2 regions of the Brachybacterium sp. NBEC-018 genome follow, and region 2 is predicted to be linked to the other one. Evidence: riboswitches for the same ligand, from Rfam matches in the RefSeq annotation. Region 2 holds a riboswitch; the other holds the start of a gene.

Region 1 (13,913 bases), 1.3 Mb from region 2:
CAGCCGCGAGGGCGCCGGGCGGGCCGTCACCGGCGGCATCGGCGAGATCGGCGCCATGGCGCGGGTCTACGAGCCCGGCGACGACATCCGCCGCGTGCACTGGCGCGCCTCCGCACGCACCGGCCGCCTCATGACCCGCGAGGAGGAGCCCGCCGGCGGCCACAGCGCCGTGCTCGTGCTCGACACGAGCCGCCGCGAGGGCATCGCCGAGCCGCAGCGCACCGCCCTCGAGGACCGCCTCGTCTCCCACGCCGCCTCCGTGCTCGAGGCGCTCGGCGCGCACGGCTGGGAGGTGCGCCTGCTCGACGCGAGCGGCGACGAGATCACCCGCACCGAGCGCCGCATGGCGACCCTCGGCGCCTCCCCGCTGGGCCTCGAGGCGGATGCCGGCGCCCGCCGCGCCGCCCTGCTCGCCCTCGCCGACGTCGGCTTCGACGACGACCCCGCCTCCTTCGCCGCGGGCCGCGACCACGCCGCCGGCCACACCGCCCTCGCGATCGCCCTCGGCGCCGACGACGGCGACCCCTTCTCGGGCCTCGACCTGGACCGCTTCGCCGGCCGCGCCGCGCACCGCACCGCCCTCGCCCTCCGCTGCGCCGGCGACGGCGCGAGGGAGGGCGGGGGAGAGGGAGAGGCGGCCCCGGCCGTCTCCCGCCTCGGTGCCTGGACCCTCGTGCGGGGCACGAGCGCGGAGCCCGTGGGCGAGCTGCTCGCCGCCGCCGCGGACGACGGAGGCCTGCGATGAGCCCGCTGCTGGGACGTCCCTCCCTCCCCGCCGGCCACGCGGCCGTGCGCGGCGTGCTGCTGCTCGTCGCGCTCATGCTCGCCGTCACGCCGCTGTCGATCCTCATCACCGGCACGGACTGGTTCACCCTCACCCTGATCGGCGCCGCGCCCGTGATCCTCTCCGGGATCGTGCTGCGCAAGCTGCTGCCGCTGCCCGCGCTGGTCCCCACCGTGCAGGTGCTCGTCGTGATCGCGACCGTGATCGTCGTCGAGCTGCGTCAGGGCGTCGTGGACCTCTCCGGCGGCCCCGCCTCCCTGGTCACCGAGCAGGTGCGGCTGTTCCCGACCGCCGTCGCGGATCTGACCGCCTCGCTCGCGCCCGTCACCGTGGGCGCCCGCGGCACGGTGCTCGTGGTGCTGCTCATGGCGCTCGTCGCCCTGCTGCTGGACATCATGTACCTCGACCTCGGCTGGCACACACCCACCGCGCTCGTGCTCATGGGCCTCATCGTGGTGCCCGCGCTGCAGCAGCCCTCGGGCGGCGCCTGGTGGACCGTCGCCCTGCCGATCCTCGCCGGGGCGATCGTGCTCGCCTCCCGCACCCTCCACGCCGATCCCGTGCTCGCGCAGCGGGACCCGCGGCCCCAGGCCGGGCCGCTCGCCGGAGCCGGCCGCACCGCGCTCGCCGCGAGCCTCGTGGTGCTGCTCGTCGCCGTGCTCACCGTGCCCGCCTCGCTGCTGCTGCCGCAGGTCGCGCCCAGCAGGGTCGCGCTCGACATGGACGTCGTCAACGCCTGGCGGAACAAGGACCAGGCGAATCTCGGCTCGGTCATGGTCGACGACTCCGTCTCCGTGCGCCGCTCCCTCCTGCAGCAGGACCCGGTCGAGGTGCTCCGCTACACGACCGACGCCGAGGACCCCTCCTACCTGCGCCTGCGCACCCTCACCCGCTTCGACGGCGAGACCTTCGCGGAGGGCGACCCGGACACCGCCGCCTCCGGCTCCGAGGCGTTCTCCGACGGCCGCGACGACGGGAACGCCGTGAGCGGGGACGACTCCCTGCTCTCCGAGTACTCCGTGACCGTCACCGACCTCGCGGGAGACCGCCTCCCCGCCCCGGCGGACGTCCGCGAGGTCAGCAGCACCGACGCCTCCCTCGACTCCCGGATCGCCGTGGACGCGACGAGCGGGGAGATCAGCGCCGGGGAGAGCTCGGGACTGCTCACCGGCATGGACTACCAGGTCGTCGCCGAGGAGAACCCCGCGACCGCGCAGCAGCTGCGCGACGTCGACCCCTCCGTGCTCTCCGAGCCGCTGGACTCCGGCTACCTCCGCACGAGCGACGTGCCCGCCGCCGCGACGGACCTCGCCGACTCCCTCGTGGAGAGCTCCGGGGCGAGCAACGCCTTCGACACCGCCGTCGCCTTCCAGGACTACTTCCACAACTCCTTCGACTACTCGCTCACCGTCTCCACCCCTCCCGGGGAGGACCCGCTCGAGTCCTTCCTCGCGGACCGCGTGGGCTACTGCGAGCAGTTCGCCTCCGTGTTCGCGCTGATGATGACCTCGCAGGGCTATCCCACGCGCGTCGTCATCGGCTTCACGGCCGGGGACGTCGACGGCGACCAGCGCGTCGTCTCCTCGACGAACGCGCACGCCTGGCCCGAGGTGTGGTTCGGCCCCGAGCACGGCTGGGTGCGCTTCGAGCCCACGCCGTCGGCCGCGAACAACGGCATCGACGTGCCCTCCGTGACCGACGCGTCCCAGGAGACCGCGCCGAGCTCCGAGCCGAGCGCCGCGCAGACGACCACCGAGGAGCCCACCACCGAGGAGACCACCACGGAGGAGGAGACGACCACGCCGGAGGAGTCGCAGACGGCCTCCGACGCCGGCACCGGCGGCGTCTCCCGCACCGGCGCCGAGGTGGCCGGGGACCTCCTGCGCACCGTCGCCGTGCTCGTGGGCGCGGCGCTCGTCGCGGGCCTGCTCGCCGCGGCCGCCGTGGTGCTGCTGCGCCGCCGCCGGGACGCGCGCCGCACCGCCCGCTGGGAGCGGATGCTCGAGCTGGCGCGCGCGGACGGCGTCTCCTCCGGGGACATGGTGCGCGGCGGGCCCGCCGAGAGCGAGCTGTGGCGCCGCGCCTCCGGGCTCGTGGCCTGGGAGGACCTCGAGGCGGAGCTGCGCGGCCGGGCCGCCGCGGTGCGCTGGCTGGGCTGGACCGGGCTCTGGGGCCGGCCGCCGCTGCACCTGCGCCTGGACCCGGCCCGCCCGCCCGCCGCCGCCCTGGACGCGCTGCTCGACGACATCGAGACCGGCTCTTGGGCCCAGGTCACGGACGAGCACCGCGAGGCGGCCGCGCGGATCGGCGACGCCGTCTCCGACGCCCGCTACGCCGTGCCCGTGGACCCGGCGCTGTGGGAGGAGTCCCCGGGAACCGGGGGAGGGGCCGACGGCGGCGGGGCCGACGGCGGTGTCGACGACGGCGGTGCCGCCGAGGGGACGGCTCCCGGCGAGGTCGAGCGGCGCGCGCTGCGACCGGACCGCGACCTGCTCGTCGAGCTCGTGCGACGGGCGCGGTAGGGCGCGCGAGCAGGGGGGCGGCCGCCGGCGAGTGCTCAGGTGCCGGCCGGCAGCGACGGCACCCGTCAGCCCTCCGCCGCCGGCGCATGCGCCGCCGCCAGCTGCTGCGCGAGCTCGTGCACGCGCTGCACGGCCTCCGGCGGGTCCACGACCTGCAGGTGGTCCCCGAACTGCAGGAGCTGGCGCACGCCCTCGAGCTCCTCGCAGGCCACGGTGATCGTGACCCGATCGCCCTCCGGCTCCGAGACGCCGATGAGCCGGGCGCCCAGGATGCGCCGGGCGAGGTCGAGCCGATTCGCTCGCAGCAGCGCCCGCACCTCGAGGGCCGGGGCGGGGGAGAACTGCTCGAGCAGCGCCGTCCACACGCTCGCGAGCGTCTCACCGTCCCGCAGCAGCGCCGGCTCGGGGAGCGCGGTGTGCGACCGGATCCGCGCGGCGTTGAACATCCGCGCCGTGCCCTGGACGTCGCCGATCAGGTACCACGAGCCGGCCTTGCTGACGAGACCGTACGGATCGACCGTCAGGCGCCGGGCGGCGCTCTCCCCGCTGCGCCGGTAGGCGAGCTCGACCCGTCGGCGCCCACGGCACGCGTCGAGCAGCGCGGTGAGGTCGGTGCCGGGATCGGCGTCGGGACCACCGTCGGACCCACCGTCGGATCCGCCGTGGGACCTGGCCGTGAACCAGCCTGCGGAGTCGATCCGCAGGACGTCCGCGAGCGGCACGGCCGGCGCGAGCGGCCCGCGCATGGCCGCCTCGAGCTTCTCCTGCGCGCGGGTGCCGAGGTCCCCGAGCCCCACCGCGTCCAGCTGCCGCGCATCCAGTCCCGCCGCGGCGAGGAGCTGCAGCTCCGCGGGCTCGAGCCGGCTGAGGTCGAGCCGTGCCCGGCGGTCCAGGACGATGCCGCCGCCGCGACCGCGCTCCGTGTGGACGGGGACGCCGGCCTCGGAGAGCGCCTCGACGTCCCGCAGGATCGTGCGGCGGGAGACCTCGAACCGCTGCGCGAGCTCCTCGGCGGTCATGGACCCGCGGGTCTGCAGCAGGAGCAGCGTCGACATGAGGCGGGAGGACTTCATGGCGACGATCCTCCCGCAGAAGGAGACAGGAACTGTCATCTCTCCGTGGTGCTGTGGGCCGTGCACCGAACCCGACACCACAGGAGCACCCGATGACGGCCCCCAACCTCTTCCTCCTCTACGTCCGCGACGCCGAGCGGTCCACCGCCTTCTACCGCGACCTGCTCGACATCGAGCCCGTCTTCACGAGCCCCCGCTACGTCGCCTTCGAGGTCACGCCCGGCGTGCTCTTCGCGCTCTGGACCGGCCGCAGCGAGCACGCCGTCCCGGGCACGCCCCGCACGAGCGAGGTGGGGCTGATGCTGCCCGGGCCCGCCGCGGAGATCGACAAGCTCCACGAGCGGTGGGTCGCCCAGGGTGTGCGCAGCGTGGAGCCCCCGACCGACGAGGTCTTCGGCCGCACCTTCGTCGTCGCGGACCCCGACGGCAACCTCATCCGCGTGAGCCCGATCGACTGACCAGGGCTCCGCCGTCCCTCGCGGGAGCCGCCGCGCCGAGTAGTCTGCGGCGTGACGAATCGCGAGGGACGGAGCACGGTGCAGGTGGAGGACACGCGAGGATGCGGATGCGGCTGCGGCATGCCGTCGAGGGAGCAGTCCCTCGGCATCGGTGAGAGGCCCCCGTCGGCCGCCGCCCCCTCCGGCACCCCCGCCCCGGGCCGCCATCGGATCGCGCAGGCCACCGTTCCTGCGGGGACTTTCACGATGGGCGACTCCTCGGGTGACCGGAACCGGGCCGACGGCGAGGTGCCCCGCCACGAGGTGCGCCTGAGCGGCTTCGAGATCGACGCCACCACCGTCACCAACGCGGACTTCGCCCGCTTCGTCGACGCGACCGGGTACCGCACCGAGGCCGAGGTCTTCGGCTACTCCGCCGTCTTCCACCTCGCGATCACCGCGCCCGAGCAGGACCTCATGCCGCCCGCCGCCGGCACCCCCTGGTGGCGCGGTGTCCACGGCGCGACCTGGCGCCGTCCCGGCGGCGCCGGGTCGAGCCTCCACGGCCTCGAGGACCACCCCGTCGTGCACGTGAGCTGGAACGACGCCCGGGCCTACTGCGACTGGGCCGGGCGCCGCCTGCCCACCGAGGCGGAATGGGAGTACGCCGCGCGCGGCGGCATCGACGGCGCGAAGTACCCCTGGGGCGACGCCGAGGTGGACGAGGGCGGCTGGCGCGCCAACATCTGGCAGGGCGAGTTCCCGCGCATCAACACCCTCGAGGACGGCCACCTCACCACCGCCCCCGTGCGCAGCTACCAGCCCAACGGCTACGGGCTCTGGCAGCCCGTGGGCAACGTGTGGGAGTGGTGCGAGGACCGCTTCCACCCCGCCACCTACCGCCGGCCCGGGCAGAGCGGGGAGATCGTCGACCCCACCGGCCCCGAGGACGGCGAGGAGCGCGTGCTGCGCGGCGGCAGCTACCTCTGCCACGACTCCTACTGCAACCGGTACCGCAACGCCGCCCGCTCCCGGAACACCCCGGACTCCTCGATGGGCAACGCCGGGTTCCGCACCGTCGCGCTCCGCCCGACCGACGCCCCCAGCAGGGAGGACTCATGACCGACCAGCGCCGCTTCCCCGCCTCCGTGTACCGCGAGGGGGAGGAGCCCGATCCCCGCTTCAGCCTCGCCAACGAGCGCACCTTCCTCGCCTGGGTGCGCACCGCCCTCGCGCTCTACGCCGGGGCCTTCGCCCTCGAGGCGCTCGCGATCCCCGAGCCGATGGTGTGGCGCGCCTCCGCCGCCGCGGTGTTCCTCGTGCTCGGCACGATCGCCGCGCTGCAGGCCTGGTGGGGATGGCGGCAGACGGAACGCGCCCTGCGCCGCGGCCTCCCGCTGCCGGGGCTCGGCGCGGGCGGCGTGCTCGTCGCGGGCGTCGTGCTCGCCGCCGCGCTCGTCGCCCTCGGGATGTGGGTGTGACCAGGAGCGGCGACGCTCCCGGGGACGCCGCGGGAGCCGTCTTCGACCCGGGCCTGCAGCCCGAGCGCACCCTCCTCGCCTGGCGCCGCACCTGCCTCTCCTTCGCCGTGGGCAGCCTCGTCGCCATGCGCTTCGCGCTCGACGCGCTGGGCCCGCTCGCCGTGGTGGGCGGTGTGCTCGGCGCCGCCCTCTCGGTGCTCGCCTACCTGCTCGCCGCGACCGGGTACCGCCGCGCGCACCGCTCGCTCACCGCGCAGGGGGCGCTGACCCGCAGCGGCCTGCCGATGCTGCTCGCGACCCTCGCGGTGCTCGCGATCGGGGCGATGGGCGCCGCCTTCCTGGTGCACGGCGGCCTCGGCGGCTGAGCGTCGCCGTCCCGCGCGGGCACGGTGCCCGGTCGCGATCGGGGCCGGTCCGCGGGCGGCCCCGTCGGCCCTGTTCCGCGGGTCGTCCCGCCCGCCCGCGGGCGATCGGATGTTCATCGGCCGACACCGCCGCGACGCCGGCTCCCGGCCGGTGCTAACGTGTCCGGCGAATGAACCACATTCTCCGGGGTCAGTGAAACTCTGAGCCGGCGGTGACAGTCCGCGACCCAGCTCCTTCGGGAACTGGTTGACCTGGTGGAACTCCAGGACCGACGGTGAAAGTCCGGATGGGAGGAGATGTGGCGTCGCCCAGGCGACGCCTGGTGCACCCTGCGTCGACCCCCGGCGTCGTCCATGGCCCTGTGCACGCTCCAGGCCATCTCCCCGGACCGCACTCCGGGAGGACGACCGTGCACGACCCGCACCCTCCGCAGCCCGCCGCCGCAGGCACCGCGCCGCTGCCCGCCACCGTGCTGCCCGCCGCCGAGCACGCCGCGCTGCGGCGCGCCCTCGAGCTCGCCGCCCGCGGCCCCGCCGACACCCCGAACCCGCAGGTCGGCTGTGTGCTCCTCGCCCCCGACGGGACGACCCTCGGCGAGGGCCATCACCGCGGCGCGGGCACCCCGCACGCCGAGGCCGACGCCCTCGCGGACGCCGCCGCCCGCGGCCACGACCCCCGCGGCGGCACCGCCGTCGTCACCCTCGAGCCCTGCCGCCACACCGGCCGCACCGGCCCCTGCGCCCGCGCCCTCCGCGAGGCGGGCGTGGCCCGCGTCGTCTTCGCCCTGCCCGATCCGGGCGCGGCCGAGGGCGGCGGCGGGGCCGAGCTCGCCGCCGCCGGCATCGACGTCGCCGGCGGCCCCGCGGCCGTGGGGGAGGAGCTCGCAGAATCGGCCCTCGACCTCATCGGCCCCTGGTACGCGCGCGCCGCCCGGCCTGCCGTGCACGTGATCCTCAAGACCGCGACCACGCTCGACGGCCGCGTCGCCGCCGCGGACAGCACGAGCCGCTGGATCACCGGCCCCGCCGCCCGCGAGCACGCCCACCGGGTGCGCGCGGGCGTCGACGCGATCGTCGTGGGCACCGGGACCGTCCTCGCCGACGACCCCGCCCTCACCGCCCGCCCCACCGGGGAGCCCGGTATCGCCCCCGGCTCACCGTCGGCCCTGCCGTCCGGTGAGCCCGACGCACCGCACCGGCCGCTGAGAGTCGCCGTCGGCCGCCGGCCCGTGCCCGCGACGGCGCGGATCCGCGGATCCGACGGCCGCTTCCTGCAGGTGACCACGCACGACCCGGCGCTCGTGATCGCCCACCTCGCCGCCCGCGGCGTGCGCCGCCTCGTCCTCGAGGGCGGCCCGCAGCTCGCGACGGCCTTCCTCCGCGCGGGCGCCGTCGACGAGCTCCACGCCTACCTGGCCCCCGTGCACCTCGGCGCGGGCGCCGCCGCCGTCGGCGACCTCGGCGTCACCACGATCGGCGAGGCGCTGCGCTGGCGCACCGAGCACGTCGAGCGCCTCGGCGAGGACGTGCTGCTCATCGCCCGCACGGCGACCGGCGACCCCGCCGCCGGCCACCCCTGACACCCCGCGCCGCCGTCGGGTCCGACCGGCCCGTCGGCCCCGCCATCCGCCACCACCGACAGCTCGCCCCACCACCACCCCGCCCGACCCCACCGAAGGAGACCCCATGTTCACCGGCATCGTCGAGGAGATCGGCACCCTCACCTCCCTCACCCCGCAGCCCGACGGCTCCGCCCGCCTGCTCCTGACCGGCCCGCTCGCCGCCTCCGACGCCGGCCTCGGCGACTCGATCGCCGTGGACGGCGTGTGCCTCACCGTCGTCGACCTGCCCGGCGACGGCAGCTTCGCCGTGGACGCCGTCCCGGAGACCCTGCGCCGCACCGCGCTCGGCGAGAAGGCCGCCGGCGCCCCCGTCAACCTCGAGCGCTCCCTTCGCGCCGACTCCCGCCTGGGCGGCCACATCGTCCAGGGGCACGTCGACGGCGTGGGCCGCCTCCTCTCCCGCCGCGGCGAAGGCCGCTGGGAGGACCTCCTGTTCTCCCTGCCCGCGGAGATCGCGCCGCTCGTCGCGGAGAAGGGCGCCGTGACCGTCTCCGGCGTCTCCCTCACCGTGACCTCCGCCGGGGCGGACTCCTTCGGCGTCTCCCTCATCCCCGCGACGCTCGAGGCGACGACCCTCGGCACGCTCCGCGAGGGCGACGCCGTGAACCTCGAGGTCGACGTCATCGCCCGCTACGTCGCCCGCCTCACCGGCTTCACCAGCAGCACCGCCGACGGCGCCGCGGAGGGGGAGGGACGATGACCGAGCACGGCACGACCCGCCCCACCGACGGCGCCCCCGTCGGAGGTCCCGCCCCCGGGCCCGTGGACGACGAGCGCTCGGCCCGCATCGCCCGCGCCCTCGCCGAGCTGCGCGAGGGCCGCCCCGTGCTCGTCGCCGACTCCGCGGAGCGCGAGAACGAGGTCGACGTCATCCTCTCCGCCGCCCTCGCCACCCCCGACTGGGTCGCCTGGACGGTCCGGCACTCCTCCGGCTACCTGTGCGCGCCGCTGCCCGCGGAGCTCGCCGACCGCCTCGAGCTGCCGCTCATGGTCCCGCGCACCCGCGACCCGCTGCGCACCGCCTACACGGTGAGCGTCGACGCCGCCCAGGGCGTCACGACCGGGATCTCCGCCGCGGACCGCACCCGCACCCTGCGCGCCCTCGCCGCGGCCGACGCCGGACCCGAGGACCTCATCCGCCCCGGTCACGTGCTGCCGCTGCGCGCGGTCGCCGGCGGGGTGCGCGAGCGGCCCGGCCACACCGAGGCCGCCGTGGACCTGTGCCGCCTCGCGGGCCTGCCGCCCATCGGCATGATCTGCGAGCTCGTGCGGGACGACGGCGAGGTCATGCGCCTGCCCGAGGCGGAGCGCCTCGCCGAGCAGCACGGCCTCGCCCTCATCACGATCGCCGATCTCGCCGCGGACCTCGACGCCCGGGCGACCGCCGCGACCCGCGCCGCCGTGCCCGTGCCCGGCGCCGCGGAGCCCGCCCCGCGCGTGCACCGCGTCGCCACCGCCCAGCTGCCCACCCGGCACGGCGCGCTCACCGTGCACGCCTACCGCGACCGCCGCACCGGCGCCGAGCACCTCGCCCTCGTGGCCGGGGAGATCGGACCCGACGCCGTCACGACCGTGCGCGTGCACTCCGAGTGCCTGACGGGGGAGGCGCTGGGCTCGCTGCGCTGCGACTGCGGCCCCCAGCTCGACGCCGCCCTCGCCACGATCGCCCGCGACGGCGGCGCGGTCGTCTACCTGCGTGGCCACGAGGGCCGCGGGATCGGCCTCGCCGAGAAGATCGCCGCCTACGCCCTGCAGGACCAGGGGCGGGACACCGTCAGCGCGAACCTCGAGCTGGGCTGGCCCGCCGAGGCCCGCGAGTACGGCGCCGCCGCCGCGATCCTGCAGGACCTCGGCGCGACCCGCGTGGACCTGCTGACCAACAACCCGGACAAGGCCGCGCAGCTCACCGAGCACGGCGTGGGCGTCGAGCAGGTCTCGCCGCTCGTGGTGGGCGTGGTCCCCGAGAACGCCGCCTACCTGCGCACCAAGGCCGAGGAGATGGGCCACCGCCTCCCGCCCGACTTGTTCGGCCCCACCGGACCCTCGAGCCCCACCGGACCCTCGAGCCCCACCGGACCCTCGAGCCCCACCACCCCCGACATCACCACCCCCGACACCCCTCGACCCGACACCACCACTCCCGACACCACCACCCCCACGGAAGGACCCCACTCATGAGCAAGGCCGGAGCCCCCGCCCTCACCCCCGACGGCCACGGCCGTCACGTCGTCATCGTCGCCGCGAGCTGGCACGACACGATCATGGATGCCCTAGTCGCCGGTGCGCAGCGCGCCCTCGACGCCGCCGGCGCCACCCACGAGCTGCTGCGCGTGCCCGGTTCCTTCGAGCTGCCGCTCGGCGCCCTCCGCGCGGCCGAGGGGGCCGACGGCGTCGTCGCCCTCGGCACCGTGATCCGCGGCGGCACCCCGCACTTCGAGTACGTCTGCCAGGCCGCGACCCAGGGGCTCATGGACGTCTCGCTGCGCACGGGCAAGCCCGTCGGCTTCGGGCTGCTCACCTGCGACGACGAGCAGCAGGCGCTCGACCGCTCGGGCCTGCCCGGCTCGAGCGAGGACAAGGGCGCGGAGGCCGCGGAGGCCGTCATCGCCCTGCTCGCCGCGCTCCCGGCCCCCACCGCCTGAGCCGCCGGGCGCGTTCTTCCCTGTCCGATTGCGCGCCTGAGTTCCATTTTCGGAAGCCAGGTGCGCAATCGGACATGGTCCGGGAGGGAGCCGCTGTCCGATTGCGCGCCTGAGTTCCCCTTCTGGAACTGGGGCGCGCAAACGGACATCCAGGTGGACCCGGGACCGAGGCCCAGGCCAGGACCCTGGGTCCAGGTCCAGGTCCAGGCCCAACGGGCGGGCGGCACCGGGCACCGAGCCCCGGGCACCGCTCACCGGTCTCCGGTCCCCGGGCATGCGAACGGGGGCGGGGCCAGGGCATCTGCCCCGGCTCCCGCCCCCGTCGTGGGGCGCTCAGGCCTGGTGGTCGGCGCCGAACTTGCGGTGCGGGGCCTGCTCCTCGAACTCGCGGGCCGCGCGCAGCGAGTCGACCTCGCCCACCACCGGGTTCGGCTGGTGGGTGGCGCGCGTGCCGCTGTACAGGGACAGCAGGTTCATGGCGACGGCGCGCTGGTTGCGGTGGCCGAGCAACTTCGTCACGTGGACGCCGAGCCACGCGAACCAGCCGACGGTGCCGTTGAGACCGATCGAGCCGACGCCCGGGAGCTCCGGCATCTCGGTGATCGCGGCGTGGCGGCCGATGGTCGCCATGGTGCCGAGGTCGACGTAGCGGAACGGCTTCTTGGCCTTGCCGGCGACGTCGGCCGCGATCGCGCGGGCCACGGCGCGGCCGGCCTGGATGGCGGGCTGGGCGAGCTGGGGGAGGGCGTCGTCGCCGCCGGCGATATCACCCGCGGCGAACACGCCCGGGAAGCCCTTGACCTCGAGGTTCTCGTCGACGTCGAGGCGGCCGCGCTTGTCCTGGGGCAGGCCCCAGGTCTTCACGACGTCGGCGATGGCGACGCCCGCGGCCCAGATGGTGATGTCGGATTCGAGGACGGTGTCGTCGTCGAGGGTCACGTAGTCGTAGCCCACGGACTTCACGCCGTGGCCGAGGCACAGGTGCACGCCGCGGTCCTCGAGCTCGTGCGCCGCGTACTCGCGGAACTCCTCGCGGAACTCCTTGATGAGCTCGTCGCCGCGCTGCACGAGGCGGATGCGCAGGGTGCCCGGGTCGATCTCCGGGTAGAGGATGTCGAGCTCCTGCTGGCGGAAGTCCGCGAGCGCGCCGGCGATCTCGACACCGGTGGGGCCGCCGCCCACGATCGAGACGTGCAGCAGGTCCCCGTCGCGGGCGCGGCTCGCGCGCTCGAGCTCGGAGAACACGCGGTCGCGGATCGCGAGGGCCTGGGAGCGCGTGTACATCGGCATCGCGTGCTCCTCGGCGCCCGGGGTGCCGAAGTAGGTGGTGGTGGCGCCGTTGGCGAGCACGAGGTAGTCGTAGCGCAGGCGCTTCTCGCCGCGCTGGCCCTCGTCGAGGGTGACGACCTTCTGCTCGGGGTCCACGCCGATGACCTCGCCCTGGCGGTAGCGCATGTTGGGGACCTTGAGCGAGAGGCCGCGCAGGAACATGGTGACGTCGCCCGGGTTCAGGCCCGCGGTCGCCACCTGGTAGAGCAGCGGCTGGAAGGTCTTGTAGACGTTGCGGTCGATGAGCGTGACGCGCACGCGGGCGTCCCGCAGGCCCAGCACCGCGTTGGCCCCTGCGAAGCCGCCTCCGATGATCACCACGTGAGGCCAGCTCCCGCCGTCCTTCGCGGGGACGGTGGGGCGACGTGCCAGGAACGGCAACACCATGGGGGAGCTCCTTCGGGATGACGGCGGGAGCCGGTCCGAGCGTGCCGCGTCGGGCGGGCCCATCGTCGAGGGGGTGACGGTCGGTAGGGCGGGACGGCGGTCTGGAGCACCGCGGACGGGGCGCCGGACGCCCTTCCGCGGGAAGTCGCATCGATGCTACCCAATCCGGGCTCCCGGGCCCATCCTCGCAGGCCCGCGATGTGGCTGAGGAGACGGAAGCGGAGGGCCGGCGATGCCCGGCGCTCCGGACGCGGCGGGCCCGCGGGGTGACCGGGCGGGCGCCGACCGCGACACCCGGCTGTCGTGAAGGCGGCATCCGGGCGAACGTTTGATAACGCTCCGGTCACCACCTCGGCGAACGGATCCGGGGCGACCCCGGGGCGGCTTGAATGGACGAGGCCCATGCCACAGCCGCCGTGGTGCCGACCCCTCCGTCCCCGTCTCTCCCCGCGCCAGGAGCCTCTCCATGACCCCCTCGGTCTCGCGCCGACTCGCCCGCCGCACCGCCGCCGGGCTCGGCATCGCCGCCGTCTCCCTCACCACGTTCCTCGGCGCGGGGGTCCCCGCCCTCGCCGCGGGCACGGGCGACCAGGTGACGCTGCTGAACATCAACGACTTCCACGGCCGGATCTCCTCGACCGCGAAGGACCTCGCGTGCACGGTCGTCACCGAGGAGAAGGCGGCGCCGAACTCGGCGCTGCTCTCCGCGGGGGACAACATCGGCGCCTCGGAGTTCGCGTCCTACATCGACGACGACAACCCGACGATCGACTACCTGAACGCCCTCGGCCTCGGCGCGTCGGCCGCCGGCAACCACGAGTACGACAAGGGCTACGACGACTTCACGAACCGCGTGCAGGAGCGGGCGGACTGGCCCTACCTCGCCGCGAACGTCACCAAGGACGGCGCGCCCACCACCGATCCCTATGCGATCGTCGACGCCGGTGACGTGAAGGTCGCCGTCGTCGGCGCCGTCACCCAGGAGACCCCGGGGCTCACCTCCCCGGCCGGCCTGCAGGGCGTCGAGTTCGGCGATCCGGTGGACGGCGTGAACGCCGCGATCGAGGAGCTGCAGGCCTCCGGCGAGCAGTACGACGTGCTCGCCGTCGAGTACCACGAGGGCTCGTCGGGCTCCTCCGACGCCGGCAGCGCGCCCACCCCGACGCCCGTCTTCACGCACCTCGTGGACGACACCTCCGCCGCGGCGGACGTCATCTTCACCGCCCACACGCACCAGTCCTACGTCTACCAGGCGGCTGTGCCCGGCGAGT
Region 2 (13,913 bases):
GCGCTCGCGCACGAGCGCCGCGAGCCGGTGCGCGGCGGCGACGGCGCGACGGCCGTCCGCGCGCTGCAGCGCCATGGTGTCCAGCGTGGTGCCGTCGGCGAGGTCGAGGTGGGCCCAGGGATCGCCCATCGGGAAGCTCACGCCCACCACCTCCGCCCAGTCGACGGTGCGGGTGCGCAGGTGGTTGACGACGACGAGCGTGTCCGGGTGGGCGATCAGCCGCACCCGCGCCTCGAGATGGCAGATGGCGAGCGCGACCACGCCGGCGCCCATCAGCACGGCGCGGCCGCCCGGGGTGAAGCCGGGGATGACGAGGGCCCAGAAGACGACGCCGGCGAGGGTGAGGAGCCCCGTCGCGTAGCCCGCGACCCGCACCAGGCGGGGTCGCAGGACGATCGTCGGCAGCTCCTCATCGGTCATCGTGACCGCCCGGCCTCCTCAGATGCGGCAGGACTGGATCGCCGTCGCGAGGATCGCCCGCGCGCCGACGTCGTACAGCTCGTCCATCATGCGATGGGCGCCGCTCTTGTCCACCATGACGCGGACGGCGGACCACTCGCCGCCGTGCAGCGGGGAGACCGTGGGTGACTGGAATCCCGGCGAGACCGCGACGGCCCGCTCGAGCTGCGCGGTGGGGATGTCATAGTCGAGCATGACATAGCGGTGCGCGACGAGCACGCCGCGGATGCGCCGCTCGAGCACCTCGAGGGAGCGCGCGGCGGCGTCCTCGAGCTCGAGCTCCGGGCGGGAGAAGAGCACCGCCTGGCTCGTCATGATCGGGTCGCCGAAGGGCTCCAGGCCCGCCTGGCGCAGGGTCGTGCCGGTCTCGACGACGTCCGCGATCACGTCGGCGACGCCGAGCCGGATCGAGGACTCGACGGCCCCGTCGAGGTGGACCACCTCGGCGTGCACGCCGTGCTCGGCGAGGTGGTCCTCGACGAGGTTCTCGTAGCTCGTCGCGATCCGCAGGCCCTCGAGCTCGGCGACCTGCGAGCGGGTGCCGCTCGGCGCGGCGAAGCGGAAGGTCGAGCGGGCGAAGCCCAGGTCGAGGATCTCGCGGGCCGGGGTGCGGGAGTCCAGGAGCATGTCCTGGCCGGTGATGCCCACGTCCACGGTCCCCGAGCCCACGTACACGGCGATGTCGCGGGGGCGCAGGTAGAAGAACTCGACGTCGTTCTCGTGGTCGACGACGACGAGCTCCTTGGCGGTGCCGCGACGGCGGTACCCCGCCTCCTGCAGGAGGTCGGCGGCGGGCTCGGACAGGGCGCCCTTGTTGGGCACGGCGATGCGCAGCATGGAAGCTCCTCCGCCGCCGGGAGCGGCGGCGTGCTGGGTCGGGGGACGGAGGGGGACGGTCCGGGCGGGGGCCCGCAGGAGCTGCGGGCCCATCGCTCAGAGCTTGCGGTAGACGTCCTCGAGGGTGAGGCCCTTCGCGACCATCATGACCTGGACGTGGTACAGCAGCTGGCTGATCTCCAGGGCGGCGTCGTCGTCGGTCTCGTGCTCGCAGGCCATCCAGACCTCCGCCGCCTCCTCCACGATCTTCTTGCCGATCTGATGGACGCCGCCGTCCAGCTCGCGGACGGTGCCGGAGCCCTCCGGTCGGGTCCGGGCCTTCTCGATGAGCTCGGCGTACAGCGCCTCGAAATCCTTCACGGGTCCAGGGTACCGATCCCCGGTGCCCGCCCGCGCCCGCGCCCGCCCAGCGGGCGGCGGCGCGGGTGCGGGGCGCGGCGCCGGGACGCGGTGCCGGGACGGGACGGGACGAAGGGAGCGTCAGCTGCTGCGGCGTCGGCCGTGGTCGCCGCGGCCCACGGTGGGGTCCAGGTGCGCGGTCTCGACCGTCACTCCCCCGCCCTCGGCGTCGTGGCGACGGCGCACGCGCCACCACACGAAGAACCCGGTCAGCGTGAAGGCGCCGTAGAAGACGTACATGAAGGCGCTCGCCCAGTAGCCCGCGCTGATCAGCAGCGGCACGCCGACCACGTCGACCGCCACCCAGATCAGCCAGAACTCGACCCAGCCCTTGGCCATGCCGAAGGTCGCGAGCAGGGAGCCCATGAAGATCCAGGCGTCCGCCCACACCGGCTCGTAGGAGCCGAGCGCGCGGAACAGCGGGGTGAGCGCGGCCGTGCCGCCGACGAGGGCGACGAGCAGCAGGGCGCGGGTGCCCCAGGAGGCCCAGGTTGGCTCGACGGCGGTGCCGCCGGAGTCCTTCGCCTGCTTCCAGCGGACCCAGCCGTAGACGCTCGTGACGATGAACATGACCTGGCGACCCGCCTGGCCCAGCAGGTCCACGGCCTGCGGATCGCCGAAGAGGGTGCCCATGAACACCGTGAGCAGGAGCAGGTTGCCGAGGATGCCGATCGGCCAGGCCCAGACCTTGCGGCGCATGCCGCCGAAGGCGCTGAGGAGTCCGAAGACGTTGCCGAGCACCTCGCGCCAGAGCAGGAACTGTCCGTTCCCGAGGTCGAGGCGGGCGGTGAAGAGCCACTGCAGAAGATCCATGTCGGTGCCTTTCTCCCGTCGGATGCAGTGACTCCGGGGGACAAAGCTGTGCCGGCACGGGAGGACGGATGCGCGGAGGCGCCCGACCGCGTGCGGACGTGCGCCTCTCTTCCAGGCTGTACTGTCGGTGCCGGAATCCCACCGGCTCCACCGCCGAAGCGGGTCGCGGACTGTCACCGCCGGCTCGGACTTCCACCGACCCCGGAGCACGTCACGTTGCGTGACAGGGGAACTCTAGACCAGCCCGACGGGGACGACGACGCCCGTCCGCCGAGGGCGGACGGGCGTCGGACGAGGCACTCCTCGCGGGGATCAGTGCCCGGCGGCGAGCTCCCGCAGCACGGCGATCTCCTCGGCGGCGTCGCGGGCCTTGTAGATCGCGGAGCCGGCGACGAAGACGTTCGCCCCCGCCTCGGCGCAGCGCTCGATCGTCTCGCGCGAGACGCCGCCGTCCACCTGGATGGAGACCTGCAGGTTCGCCTCGCTGATCGCGCGGCGCGCGCGGCGGATCTTCGGGAGCATGGTCTCCAGGAAGCTCTGCCCGCCGAAGCCCGGCTCGACCGTCATGAGCAGCAGCATGTCGAACTCGCCGATGACGTCGAGCAGCGGCTCGACCGGCGTCGCCGGACGGAGCGCCACCCCGACGGCCGCGTTCTTGCGACGCAGCTCACGGGCGAGGCGCACCGGCGCGGCCGCGGCCTCGAGGTGGAAGGTGACCGAGGACGCGCCCGCCTCGGCGTAGACCGGGGCCTCGCGGTCCGCGTCGGCGATCATCAGATGCGCGTCCACGGGGATCGGGCTGCGTTCGACGATCTGCTCGACCATGCTCGCGCCGAAGGTGAGGTTCGGGACGAAGTGGTTGTCCATGACGTCGACGTGGACGCTGTCCGCGGTGGAGATCTTGTCGAGCTCCGCGCCGATGCTCATGAAGTCGGCGTTGAGGATGCTGGGGTGGATGTAGCGGCCGTCGGTCGCGTAGGCGGAGTTCATGAGGCCTTCGGTCCTTCCTCGGAGGGGGTCCTGCGCAGCAGGGCGATGAACATGGCGTCGGTCCCGTGCACATGGGGCCACAGCTGCACGGAGGGTCCCTCGCCGAGCTCGGCGGCCTCCTGCTCCTCGGGCAGGATGCCGGCGCGCACGGCGGGGCGGGCGTCGAGCTGCTCGACGTCGTCGCGGCGACGCAGGACGTCCGCCACGACGAGCCGGGTCTCCGCGAGGTGCGGCGAGCAGGTCACGTAGGCGACGACGCCGCCGGGGGAGGTCGCGTCGAGGGCGGAGCCCAGCAGGTCCCGCTGGAGCGCGCCGAGGTGGCCGATGTCCCCCGGGCTGCGGCGCCACCGCGACTCCGGGCGGCGGCGCAGCGCACCGAGACCCGAGCAGGGGACGTCCGCGAGGACGCGGGAGAAGCGGCCGGGCATCTGGGCGCCGATCGCGGTGCCGTCGCCGGTGCGCGTCTCGATCTCGCACCCCGCCTCGCGGAGCGTCGCGACGGCGCGGTCGACGAGCTCGGTGCGGTGGGGCTGCAGCTCGAGGGCGAGCAGGTCCGCGTCGTGGTCCACGGTGAGGCCGCCCAGCAGGGCGGTCTTGCCGCCGGGGCCCGAGCACAGGTCCAGCCAGTGGGCGTCGTCCGCGGTGACGAGGTCGTCGGCGCCGAGGGCGAGGGCGAGCGCCGTGAGCTGGCTGCCCTCGTCCTGGACGGCGGCGCGCCCCTGCTTGACGACGTCCATGCCGCCCGGGTCCCCCGAGGGCCAGGCCGCGCCGAACACGGAGAGGTGCCCGCGGGAGGCGCCCTCGTCGATCAGCTCGTCGAGGTCGGTGAGACCCGGCCTCATGACGAGAGAGACGGCGGGGGCGGTGTTCTGGGCGGCGAGCAGCGCATCGATCTCGGAGCGGTCGCGGCCGTGGCCGGCGAGGGCGTCGGAGAGCGCACGGACCACCCAGCGGGGATGCGAGTGCCGCACCGCGAGATGTCCCGTCTCGTCGCTCGCGCGATCCGGGGCCACCTCCTCGAGCCACTCCTCGAGGGTCCGCTCACCCACCCGTCGCAGCACGGCGTTCGCGAAGCTCGCGGCCCCCGCGCCGACCTCCTGCCGGGCCAGCGCCACGGTCTCCGAGGTCGCGGCGTGCGGGGCGACCGCCATGTCCAGCAGCTGATAGGCGCCGAGCCGCATGACGTCGAGGAGATCCGGGTCGACGTCCTCGAGGTCGCGGTCGATGCAGGCGGCGAGCACGGCGTCGAGACGGCCCTGCGCGCGCAGGGAGCCGTAGAACAGCTCGGTCGTGAAGGCGGCGTCCCGGCCGGGGAGGCGGTGTCGGCGCAGCAGCTGCGGGAGCACGAGGTTCGCGTACGCGTCGTCCTCGCGCACCGTGCGCAGCCCCTCGAAGGCCACGAGCCGGGAGCCGGTGGTGCGACCACGGCGCTCGGAGGGCCGCTGCTGCGACCACCCGCGGCGCGGGCCGCCGCTGCCCCGGGAGCCGGAGCGCTCGTGGCCGTGCTGGTCCCGGCCGCGGCCCTGGCCGCCACGGCCCTGTCCGTCCCGGCCGTTCCCGCTGCGGCCCTGACCGCCGTGGCGGTCCCCGCCCGGGCCGCCGGAGCGGCGCTGTCCGTCCTCGCGGCTCATGCGCGGTCCTCCTCGTTCTCGAAGCTGGTGCCGGGCTCGAGGCCCGCTCCCCGCGCCCAGTCCGCCGCGCGCATGGCCCGCTTCCCGGCGGGGGCGACGACCGACAGGGCGATCGGCGCGGTGCCGGTGCCCACGAGCAGCTGCCGACGGGTCGCGACGAGCTCGCCGGGAGCGGCGGTGACGGAGGGGTCCGGTGCGGGCTCCTCGGTGCCGAGGGCCTTGAACCGCTCCCCCCGCAGCAGGGTCCAGGCGCCCGGGTCCGGGCTCATGCCGCGCACGTGCGCGTCGACCTCCTCGGCGGGGCGCGTCCAGTCGATCCGGGCCTCCGCGGTGGTGAGCTTCGCGGCGTGGGTCGCGGCGTCGTGGTCCTGGACGGTGAAGGAGGCCGTGCCGGCCTCGAGCGCGTCGAGGGCCTGCAGCAGGAGGCCCGCGCCGTCGTGGGACATGCGCTCGAGCAGCTCGCCGGCCGTCTCGTGCGGGCCGATGGCCGTGGGCGCCGAGGCGATGACGTCGCCGGTGTCCAGACCCTCCTCGAGGCGGAACACGCTCATGCCGGTCTCCCGCTGCCCCGTGAGCACGGCCCGCTGCGCGGGAGCGGCTCCGCGCCAGGCGGGCAGCAGGGAGAAGTGCAGGTTGACCCAGCCGTGGGCGGGGATCGAGAGCGCGGCGGCGGGGACGAGGTTGCCGTAGGCGACGACGGGGGCCGCATCCGGGGCGAGCGCGCGGATCTCCTCCTGCACCGCGGCGTCGCGGAGGGTGCGCGGCGTGAGCACGGGCACGCCCGCCTCGAGGGCGAGCTCCTTGACGGGGCTCGGGTGGAGGCGGCGACCGCGGCCGCGGGGGGCGTCGGCGCGCGTGAGGACCCCGACCACCTCGTGGGGGGAGTCGAGCAGGGCGCGCAGGGACGGGAGGGCGGCCTCGGGGGTGCCGGCGAAGAGCAGACGCATGATGGCTCGATTCTACGGGGACGGCAGGGTCAGAAGACGTCGGGCGGGTCGAGCCGCACCCGCAGCGAGCCCCGCTCCTTGCGGGCGGAGCGGCCCGCGACGCCCGAGCGCAGCGCGGTCGTCAGCTCCCGGGAGCGCGAGGGGGTGATCCTGACCACCGCGCGCGCCGTGCCCGCCTGGCCCGGACCGTCGAGGTCCACGGGACCGAAGCGGTCCGTGCCGTCCGGGAGCTCGACGTTCTCCAGGAAGCGCCGGCAGGCGTCCCGGTCCCCGACGATCTCCGCGAGCCGGCTCGCGGGAGGCAGGTCCAGCTCGGCGCGGTCGGCGAGCACCCGGTCCAGGAACACCGAGGAGCGATGGGCGACGAGGTCGCGGATCGCGGGGAGCGTCGAGGTGCCGACGACGAGCACCTCCCCGCCGTGCTCGGCGGTGCGCACGAGGGCGATCGCGTTGCGCCAGCGGCGCACCGCCTCGACGTCCGCGTCGTAGGCGGCGCGGGCGAGCATCGCGTCGGCGTCCAGCAGCAGGCCCGCGGCGAAGCCGCCCTCGGGAGCGGGCTCCGCCCCGGGGGTCGCGACGACGATCCCGGCGGGGTCGACGTCGGCGTCCTCGAGCGGTCCGTGGGCGCCGCCGGCGACCTGGAGGCGTGCGGACGGGAAGGCGCGGGAGAGCTCCTCCGCGGTCCGCGTGGAGCCGACGACCATCGCCCGCACCTCGGTGCGATGGCACTCGGGGCAGCGGTAGCCGTCCTCCCGGCGACCGCAGACCCGGCAGTGCAGCGGGCCGGAGCGGCCCGTGAGCGAGAGCGGGGCGGAGCACTCGGGGCAGTGGCAGCGGGTGCCGCAGAAGGTGCAGGCGATCGCGGGGACGTACCCCGAACGCGGCACCTGCACGAGAACGGGCCCCCGGGTGAGGCCCTCGCGGATCACCCGCAGCGCCTCGCGCGGCATGCGGGAGCGGCCGGAGGCGCCCTCGCGGTCGCGCAGGTACTGGTCCATCGCGGTGATCCGGGGCCGCACGGCCGTCACGGGCGCGGGCAGCGGCTCGAGCCGGCGGAGGTAGCCGGCGGTCTCCAGGGCGCGCAGCGGCACGGACTCGCTCGAGGCGAGGAAGAGCAGCGCGCAGCGCTCCTCGGCGGAGCGCGCCTGCAGCACCGTGCGCACGTGCGGGTACGGGGCGCGCGGCTCGGTGAGGAGGTCGTCGGAGGCGTCGTAGCAGATGACGAGGGCGAGATCGCGGACGGGGGCGAAGGCCGCGGAGCGGTTGCCGAGCACCACGCGGGTCGCGCCGCGCAGCACCCGCCGGAAGGTGCGGTAGCGCTTCTCCGGTCCCTCGGTGCCGGCGAGCACCTCGTGGTCGACGCCGCGCTCGGTGAGCACGCGGGAGAGGCGGGCCACGTCGCGCTGGTCCGGGGCGATGACGAGGGCGCCGCGGTCGGGGCCGAGGTCCTCGAGGGCTCCGGCGGTCACGGAGGTCCAGGGGTCGCCCGCGTCGAGGGTGAGGCTCGCGCGGGGCACGGGACCCTCGGCGCCGCCCGCGCGGGTCAGGAGCGCCGCGAGCCCCGGGTAGCGGTCGCCCGGTCGCGGAGGCGTCGGCGGGGCGTCCGCTGCGGGAGCATCCTCGGTGTCGGTGTCGGTGTCGGTGTCGGTGTCGGTGTCGGTGTCGGTGTCGGTGTCGGTGTCGGTGTCGGTGTCGGCATCGGAGGAGGCACCCGCTTCCGCTTCCGCGGCTGCGGCCGACGCGCGGGCGGCGGCGTCCCGCTCCGCGGCCGCCATCTCGCGGTCGCGCTTCTCGGCGCGGGCGTGGCGCGGCGGGAGCGCGAGGCGGAGCACGTCGCCGACGGTGCCCGCGCAGCGATCGGCGACGTCCTCGCACACGCGCATCAGCGCGGGCGGCACGACGACGTCCTCGGAGACGAGCCGGACGAGCGGGGCGAGCGCGCGGTCCGTCGTCGGTTCGTCCCGCCGCTCGAGGACGATGCCCTCGGTGTCCTTGCCGGAGAAGCGGACCCGTACCCGCATGCCCGCCTCCGCGGCGGCCGTCTCCGCGGTGACCGCGTACTCGAAGGGGCGGTCCAGATGCGGCAGCACCCCGATCAGCCGCACGGAGGCGACGGGCCGCTCCTGCGCGAGGGCGAAGCCGGCGGTGGTGCGCAGACCACCGACCCGGCCCGCGGAGTCGCGGGCCGGGTCGGTCGGGGCGGGCGCGGCGGGGGCAGGGGCCTCGAACAGGCCCTGCTGCTCCCCGCCCGACGCGTGGGCGGAGGGGCTCAGCGCTTGTGCACCGCCACCAGGTCGCACACGAAGATGAGGGTCTCGCCCGGGGCGATGACCGGCGGCGCGCCGTGGTCGCCGTAGGCGAGGTGCGCGGGGATGTCGAGGCGGCGGCGGCCGCCGACCTTCATGCCCTGCACGCCCTGGTCCCAGCCCGTGATGACCTGGCCCACGCCGAGCTGGAAGCGCAGCGGCTCGCCGCGGTCCCAGGAGGCGTCGAACTGCTCGCCGGTCGAGTGCGAGACGCCGACGTAGTGCACGTCGACGACGTCGCCGCGGCCGGCCTCCTCGCCGTCGCCGATCGTCTCGTCGACGATCACGAGCTCGGTGGGCGCGGGGCCCTCAGGGGCGTCGATCTCGGGCTTGCTGCGGTTCATCGTTCCTCCGATATTGGGGGTGGTCAGGCGTTGGTGTGGGCGGCGTCGAGGACGTCGACCACGAAGATGAGGGTCTGGCCCGCGAGCTCGGACCCGGAGTCGGCAGGATAGGCCTCGTCGCCGGGGATCACGAGCATGACCTGGCTGCCGACCTTGAGGTCCAGCAGGTTGTCGTCCCAGCCCGTGATGACCTGCCCCTGGCCCTGGACGAAGCTGAACGGGGCGCCGCGCTCCCACGAGGAGTCGAACTGCTCGCCCGTCTCCCAGGCCCAGCCGGTGTAGTGCATCGTGAGGTAGTCGCCCTTGCGGGTCGTGTCCCCGGTGCCCTCGATGAGTGCCTCGCGGACGGTCTTCGCGGGGGCGTCGCCCGAGCCGGGACCGTCGATCGCCGGGGCGCCGTCCTTGCCGAGCGTGACCTTCGGGTAGGTGCCCGAGGGCTTCTGCTCGGCGCCCTCGGCGCGCAGCGGGGAGACGACGCGGTCCACGTCGCCCACCTGGACGAGCGAGACGGCGTTGCCGCTGCTGTCCTGCTGCCAGCCGGCCATCGCGAAGCGGGAGCCCACCGTGACCGTCTGGAAGAAGGCGAAGGCCTCCGCCCCGAGGCCGTCGGAGGTGACCTGCAGGCCCCCCGCGGGAGCGCCCTGCCACCACGACTGGAGGGTCTCCCCCGTGCTCGCGTCGACGTACATGCTGCGCATGATCACGGTGTCGCCCTCGGCGAGGGTCGCGCCGTCGCCGGCCGCGATCACCCGGGCGTCCGCGGCGTCGATGCTCAGCGGCGCGGTGAAGGAGACCGTCGGCTCGGAGCCGAGGTCGTCGCTCACGTCCACACCGGAGAGCGCGGCGGCGCCGCCGCCGTCGGACCCGCCGTCGGAGGCGCTCGAGCCGCTGTCGTCCTTCGAGCAGGCGGCGAGGCCGATGGCGGCCGTCGCGGCCAGGGCGGTGGACAGCAGGGTGCGGCGACGGATCACGGAGGACCTTTCGGATCGTGGGCCCCGGGGTGGGACACGGGGACCAGGGTACGGGGGCGCACCGGGAGGTTTCACGCCCAAGCTGGGAAGCGGCGGCCGGTGCGGCTCAGACGGCGCCGGGGGTCGGGGCGCCGTCGCCGCGGATCCGCGCCAGGAGCGCATCCACCTCGTCGCTGCGGGTCTGGAACGGGTCCAGGATCTGCACCGGCGCGGAGCCCGAGCGGGTCAGCCGCAGCGTGGTCCAGTCCACGACATGGTCCACCCCGTGCTCGAGCGCGGCCGTCACGACCTGTCCGCGCAGGTGGGCGCGGGTGCTCGCGGGCGCCGTCCTGACCGCCGCGGCGATCCGCTGCTCGTCGAGCACCGCCGGGGCGAGCCCGCGCCGGCGCAGCGAGGCGAAGACCGAGCCGCTCGGGTCGATGTCGTGGTAGCCGAGGTCGAGGCGCTCGATCACCGGGTCGTCGAGCGCGACGCCGCGCCTCTCGACGACCTGGGAGACCAGACGCTCCTTGATGGCCCAGTCGAGGTGCTGAGCGGCCCAGGAGCGGTCCCCCGTGCGCACCGCGTCGAGCGCCTTCTGCCAGGTCTCGAGGACCTCCTGCTCGGCGGGCTCGGCGACGGTCGCCGCGAGGTCGAGCCAGCGCTGCTGCACCTCGAGCGCGGTCGTGGTGCCCCCGGCGGCGAGCGCGAGCGGCTCCGCGCCCGTGAGGTCGCGGGCGACGACCCGGATCGCGGCGATGTCGTCCGCGAGCGCGAGCTCGGGGAGCGTGCGCCCGGACTCGATGAGCCGCAGCACGAGGTCCGTGGTCGCGAAGCGCAGGTGGGTGGAGACCTCGCTGCGCGTGGAGTCGCCGACGATCACGTGGAGGCGCCGGAACCGTGTGGGGTCGCCGTGCGGCTCGTCGCGGGTGTTGATGATCGGGCGGGTGCGCGTGGTCGCGGAGGAGACCGCCTCCCACATGTGGTCGCTGCGGCGTGAGAAGACGAAGCGCGGGGTGCCGGGGGCGGTGGGCTCCCCGAGCGGCCGGTCGACGACGACGCCGCCCGCGCCGGTGACGATCTGGCGGGTCACGAGGAAGGGCAGCAGGTAGCGCGGCAGCCGCGTGAACTCCCCGCGGCGGTCCACGAGGTAGTTCTCGTGGGAGCCGAACGCGTTGCCCTGGGAGTCCACGTTGTTCTTGAGCAGGTGGATGCGGGCGTCCTGGCCGTCCTCGGCGAGGCGCGTGTTCGCGGAGCCGACGAGCTCGGCGAGGATCCGCTCCCCCGCGGCGTCCTGGGCCACGAGGTCCCACCAGTCGTCGCACTCGGCGGTCGCGTACTCGGGGTGCGAGCCCACGTCGAGGTACAGCCGGGCGGCGTTGCGCAGGAAGACGTTCGAGGAGCGCCCCTGGGCCACGACCGGTCGGAACAGCTCCCGGGCGGCGGCCTCCGGCTCGAGGGCGCGCGTGGCGTCCGCACGGACGCACACGAGCCCGAACTCGGTCTCCAGCCCTCCCACGCGGCGCCTCATCGGCTCACTCGCCGCCCTTCTGGACGAAGGAGCGCACGAAGGTCTCGGCGTTCTCCTCGAGCACGGCGTCGATCTCGTCGAGGAGGTCGTCGGCGCCCTGCGCGGAGGCGGAGGTCTGGCCGCCGGTGACGGCCTCGGACGCGTTCTCCTCGTCGTCGCCGGGACGCGGGGCGTTGATGCTCTGCTGGGACATGGTGGCCTTCTTCCGTCAGGAGGGATGGGTGGGGTCGGGGCGCGGTCAGCGGTCGCCGACGGCGCGGTGCAGGGCGGTGAGCAGCGTGTCGAGGTCCGCGGCGGGGTCGACGCCGTGCTGCTCGCACCAGGCCGCCGATCCCAGCCGCGGATCGGCGAGGCGCAGCCGGTGGCCCTCCTCCTCGCCGGCGAGGGTGATGACGTCCCAGCCGGCCGAGGGCACGGCGCCCGGATGATGGGTGATGAGCTGCCCGCGCAGGTGGGCGCGGGTGCTCGCGGGCGGGGTGGTCACCGCTTCGGCGACCTCCTCCTCGGTGACGAGGGTGCGCACCTGCCCGGCGGCCCGCAGCTTCTCGAACAGCCCGCGCCCGGGGCGGAGGTCGGAGAACTGCAGGTCGATCGCGAGCAGGCGGGGGTCCGCCCAGTCGAGGTCGCCGTGGCGCCGCCGGTACTGCTCGAGCAGGCGCAGCTTGGCGATCCACTCGACGCGGTCCGCGGCGAGCATCGGGTCCTCGGCGAGCAGGTCGAGCAGCTCGCCCCAGCTCGTGAGCACCTGATCGGTCTCCGCGTCACCTCGATCGGCGACGGCGGCGACCGCGTCGAGGATCTCCCGCTGGATCTGCAGGGCGGTGAGGGAGCGGCCGTCGGCGAGCTCGACCGTGGTGCGCAGGCTCGGGTCGTGGCTGATCGCGCGGACCGCCGCGACCGGGTCGGCGAGGCGCAGCTCGGGCAGGATCGCCGCACCGGTGCGGTGCTGCGCCTCGAGCGCCGCGAGGACGAGGGAGGTCGTGCCGAGCTTGAGGAAGGTCGACTCCTCCAGGAGGTTCGCGTCCCCGATGATCACGTGGAGCCGGCGGAAGCGGCTCGCATCGGCGTGGGGCTCGTCGCGGGTGTTGACGATGGGGCGGTTCAGGGTGGTCTCGAGCCCCACCTCCGCCTCCATGAAGTCCGCCCGCGAGGAGATCTGGAAGCCGGGCTCGGTGCCGCGCGCCCCGCGGCCCACCCGGCCGGCGCCCACGAGGACCTGGCGCGTGGTGAGGAAGGGCAGCAGCACCGCGACGACGTCCTCGAAGGGCACCGAGCGGTCCAGCAGGTAGTTCTCGTGGGTGCCGTAGGAGGCGCCCTTGCCGTCGGTGTTGTTCTTGTACAGCGCGACGTCGGGGATGCCCTCGGCGCGCTCGACGATGGCCATCGCCTCGCGGGCGACGAGCTCCCCGGCGCGGTCCGCGACCACGGCCTCGCGGGCGCGCAGCACCTCCGGGGCCGAGTACTCGGGATGGGCGTGGTCCACGTACCAGCGGGCGCCGCTGCGCAGCACGGAGTTGCCGATCGAGCGGTGCACCGCCCAGGCGAGCACCTCGTCGTCGGTCCCCTCCGGGGCGACGTCGGAGCCTCGGACGGGTCCGTCGAGCTCGACGCTCGGCAGGTGCGCGTCCTTGACCTCGTCGGTCAGCTGGGTGGGGTGGGCCGCGGCGCGCTGCAGCTCGAAGCCGCGCGCGTCCCGCAGCGGGGACTCGTCCCCGTAGTCCCAGCGGACCCGGCGCCCGCGCTCCCCCTCCGCGGGGGCGAGCAGCGCGTAGGCCGCGACCGTGAGGTGGCTGAGCAGGATCGCGCTGCCGGCACCGGCGCGCGTGCGCTCCTCGAGGTCGACGTGGAGCACGCCGAACTCGGTCTCGATGCCCATGGGGCGCTCGGTGGTGAGGCCGCCGCCGCTCATCGCCGCTCCTCCTGCCCGGTCGTCCCGTCCGCACTCCGCGCGTCGTCCTGACCGTTCCCCGCATCGGGGCGCCGGAGCGGCACGATCGCCTCGACGCGCGCCCCGCGGTGCCCGGAGATCCGCGCCCATTCCTCGGGGTGCGCGGCGGAGGGCATGTCCTCGTTCTCGGAGAACTCGTCCGCCACGGCGTCCAGCAGGTGCTCCTCGCTCACCCCGGCGACGCCCGTCGTGAGCTGGTCCTTGACCGCGTTCTTCTTCGCGCGGTCCACGATGTTGCGCAGGGTCGCCCCGGAGACCACGTCGCGGAAGTGCAGGACCGCCTCGCTCCCGTCGGAGTAGTCGATCCGCACGAAGGCGGAGGCCGGGGAGTCGTCGTAGATGCGGGCGACGGCCGCGTCGAGCAGCGCCTCGCGGTCCCCGCGCAGCGGGACGTCCTCGTCGAGGTAGAGGCCCAGGATCTCGCGCCCCGCGGCGGCGTCGGGTCGCTGCACACGGATCTTCACGTCGAGGCGGCCCGGGCGCAGGATCGCCGGGTCGATCATGTCCTCGCGGTTGGAGGCGCCGATGACGATCACGTTGTCCAGGCCCTCGACACCGTCGATCTCCGCGAGCAGCTGCGGCACGATCGTGGTCTCGACGTCGCTCGACAGCCCCGTGCCGCGGGTGCGGAACAGGGCCTCCATCTCGTCGAAGAAGATGACGACCGGGTGGTGGGCGCTCGCCTTCTCGCGGGCCCGCTCGAAGACGAGCCGGATGGAGCGCTCGGTCTCCCCCACGTACTTGTTCAGCAGCTCCGG

What was found. Region 2 has a riboswitch for FMN ahead of pnuC (nicotinamide riboside transporter PnuC). Riboswitches for the same ligand answer to the same signal wherever they lie in the genome.
Region 1: another riboswitch for FMN. It lies ahead of ribD (bifunctional diaminohydroxyphosphoribosylaminopyrimidine deaminase/5-amino-6-(5-phosphoribosylamino)uracil reductase RibD); the one in region 2 lies ahead of pnuC (nicotinamide riboside transporter PnuC).

Annotation. Positions count from the first base shown of each region.
Region 1 is NZ_CP100650.1:1,298,468-1,312,380, forward strand. Features, by position in the region: gene NLU66_RS05755 (DUF58 domain-containing protein) at 1-745, shown strand, start outside; gene NLU66_RS05760 (DUF3488 and transglutaminase-like domain-containing protein) at 742-3,306, shown strand; gene NLU66_RS05765 (helix-turn-helix transcriptional regulator) at 3,372-4,379, opposite strand; gene NLU66_RS05770 (VOC family protein) at 4,472-4,837, shown strand; gene NLU66_RS05775 (formylglycine-generating enzyme family protein) at 4,958-5,938, shown strand; gene NLU66_RS05780 (YidH family protein) at 5,935-6,297, shown strand; gene NLU66_RS05785 (DUF202 domain-containing protein) at 6,294-6,662, shown strand; FMN riboswitch at 6,838-6,965, shown strand; gene ribD (bifunctional diaminohydroxyphosphoribosylaminopyrimidine deaminase/5-amino-6-(5-phosphoribosylamino)uracil reductase RibD) at 7,073-8,242, shown strand; gene NLU66_RS05795 (riboflavin synthase) at 8,349-8,984, shown strand; gene ribA (GTP cyclohydrolase II) at 8,981-10,462, shown strand; gene ribH (6,7-dimethyl-8-ribityllumazine synthase) at 10,459-10,926, shown strand; gene NLU66_RS05810 (NAD(P)/FAD-dependent oxidoreductase) at 11,260-12,642, opposite strand; gene NLU66_RS05815 (5'-nucleotidase C-terminal domain-containing protein) at 13,109-13,913, shown strand, end outside.
Region 2 is NZ_CP100650.1:2,601,373-2,615,285, reverse strand. Features, by position in the region: gene NLU66_RS11875 (PH domain-containing protein) at 1-420, opposite strand, end outside; gene hisG (ATP phosphoribosyltransferase) at 439-1,296, opposite strand; gene NLU66_RS11865 (phosphoribosyl-ATP diphosphatase) at 1,393-1,656, opposite strand; gene pnuC (nicotinamide riboside transporter PnuC) at 1,777-2,508, opposite strand; FMN riboswitch at 2,604-2,721, opposite strand; gene rpe (ribulose-phosphate 3-epimerase) at 2,821-3,498, opposite strand; gene NLU66_RS11850 (RsmB/NOP family class I SAM-dependent RNA methyltransferase) at 3,495-5,129, opposite strand; gene fmt (methionyl-tRNA formyltransferase) at 5,126-6,076, opposite strand; gene NLU66_RS11840 (primosomal protein N') at 6,106-8,232, opposite strand; gene NLU66_RS11835 (FKBP-type peptidyl-prolyl cis-trans isomerase) at 8,346-8,726, opposite strand; gene NLU66_RS11830 (FKBP-type peptidyl-prolyl cis-trans isomerase) at 8,750-9,697, opposite strand; gene pafA (Pup--protein ligase) at 9,804-11,207, opposite strand; gene NLU66_RS11820 (ubiquitin-like protein Pup) at 11,212-11,400, opposite strand; gene dop (depupylase/deamidase Dop) at 11,446-13,116, opposite strand; gene arc (proteasome ATPase) at 13,113-13,913, opposite strand, start outside.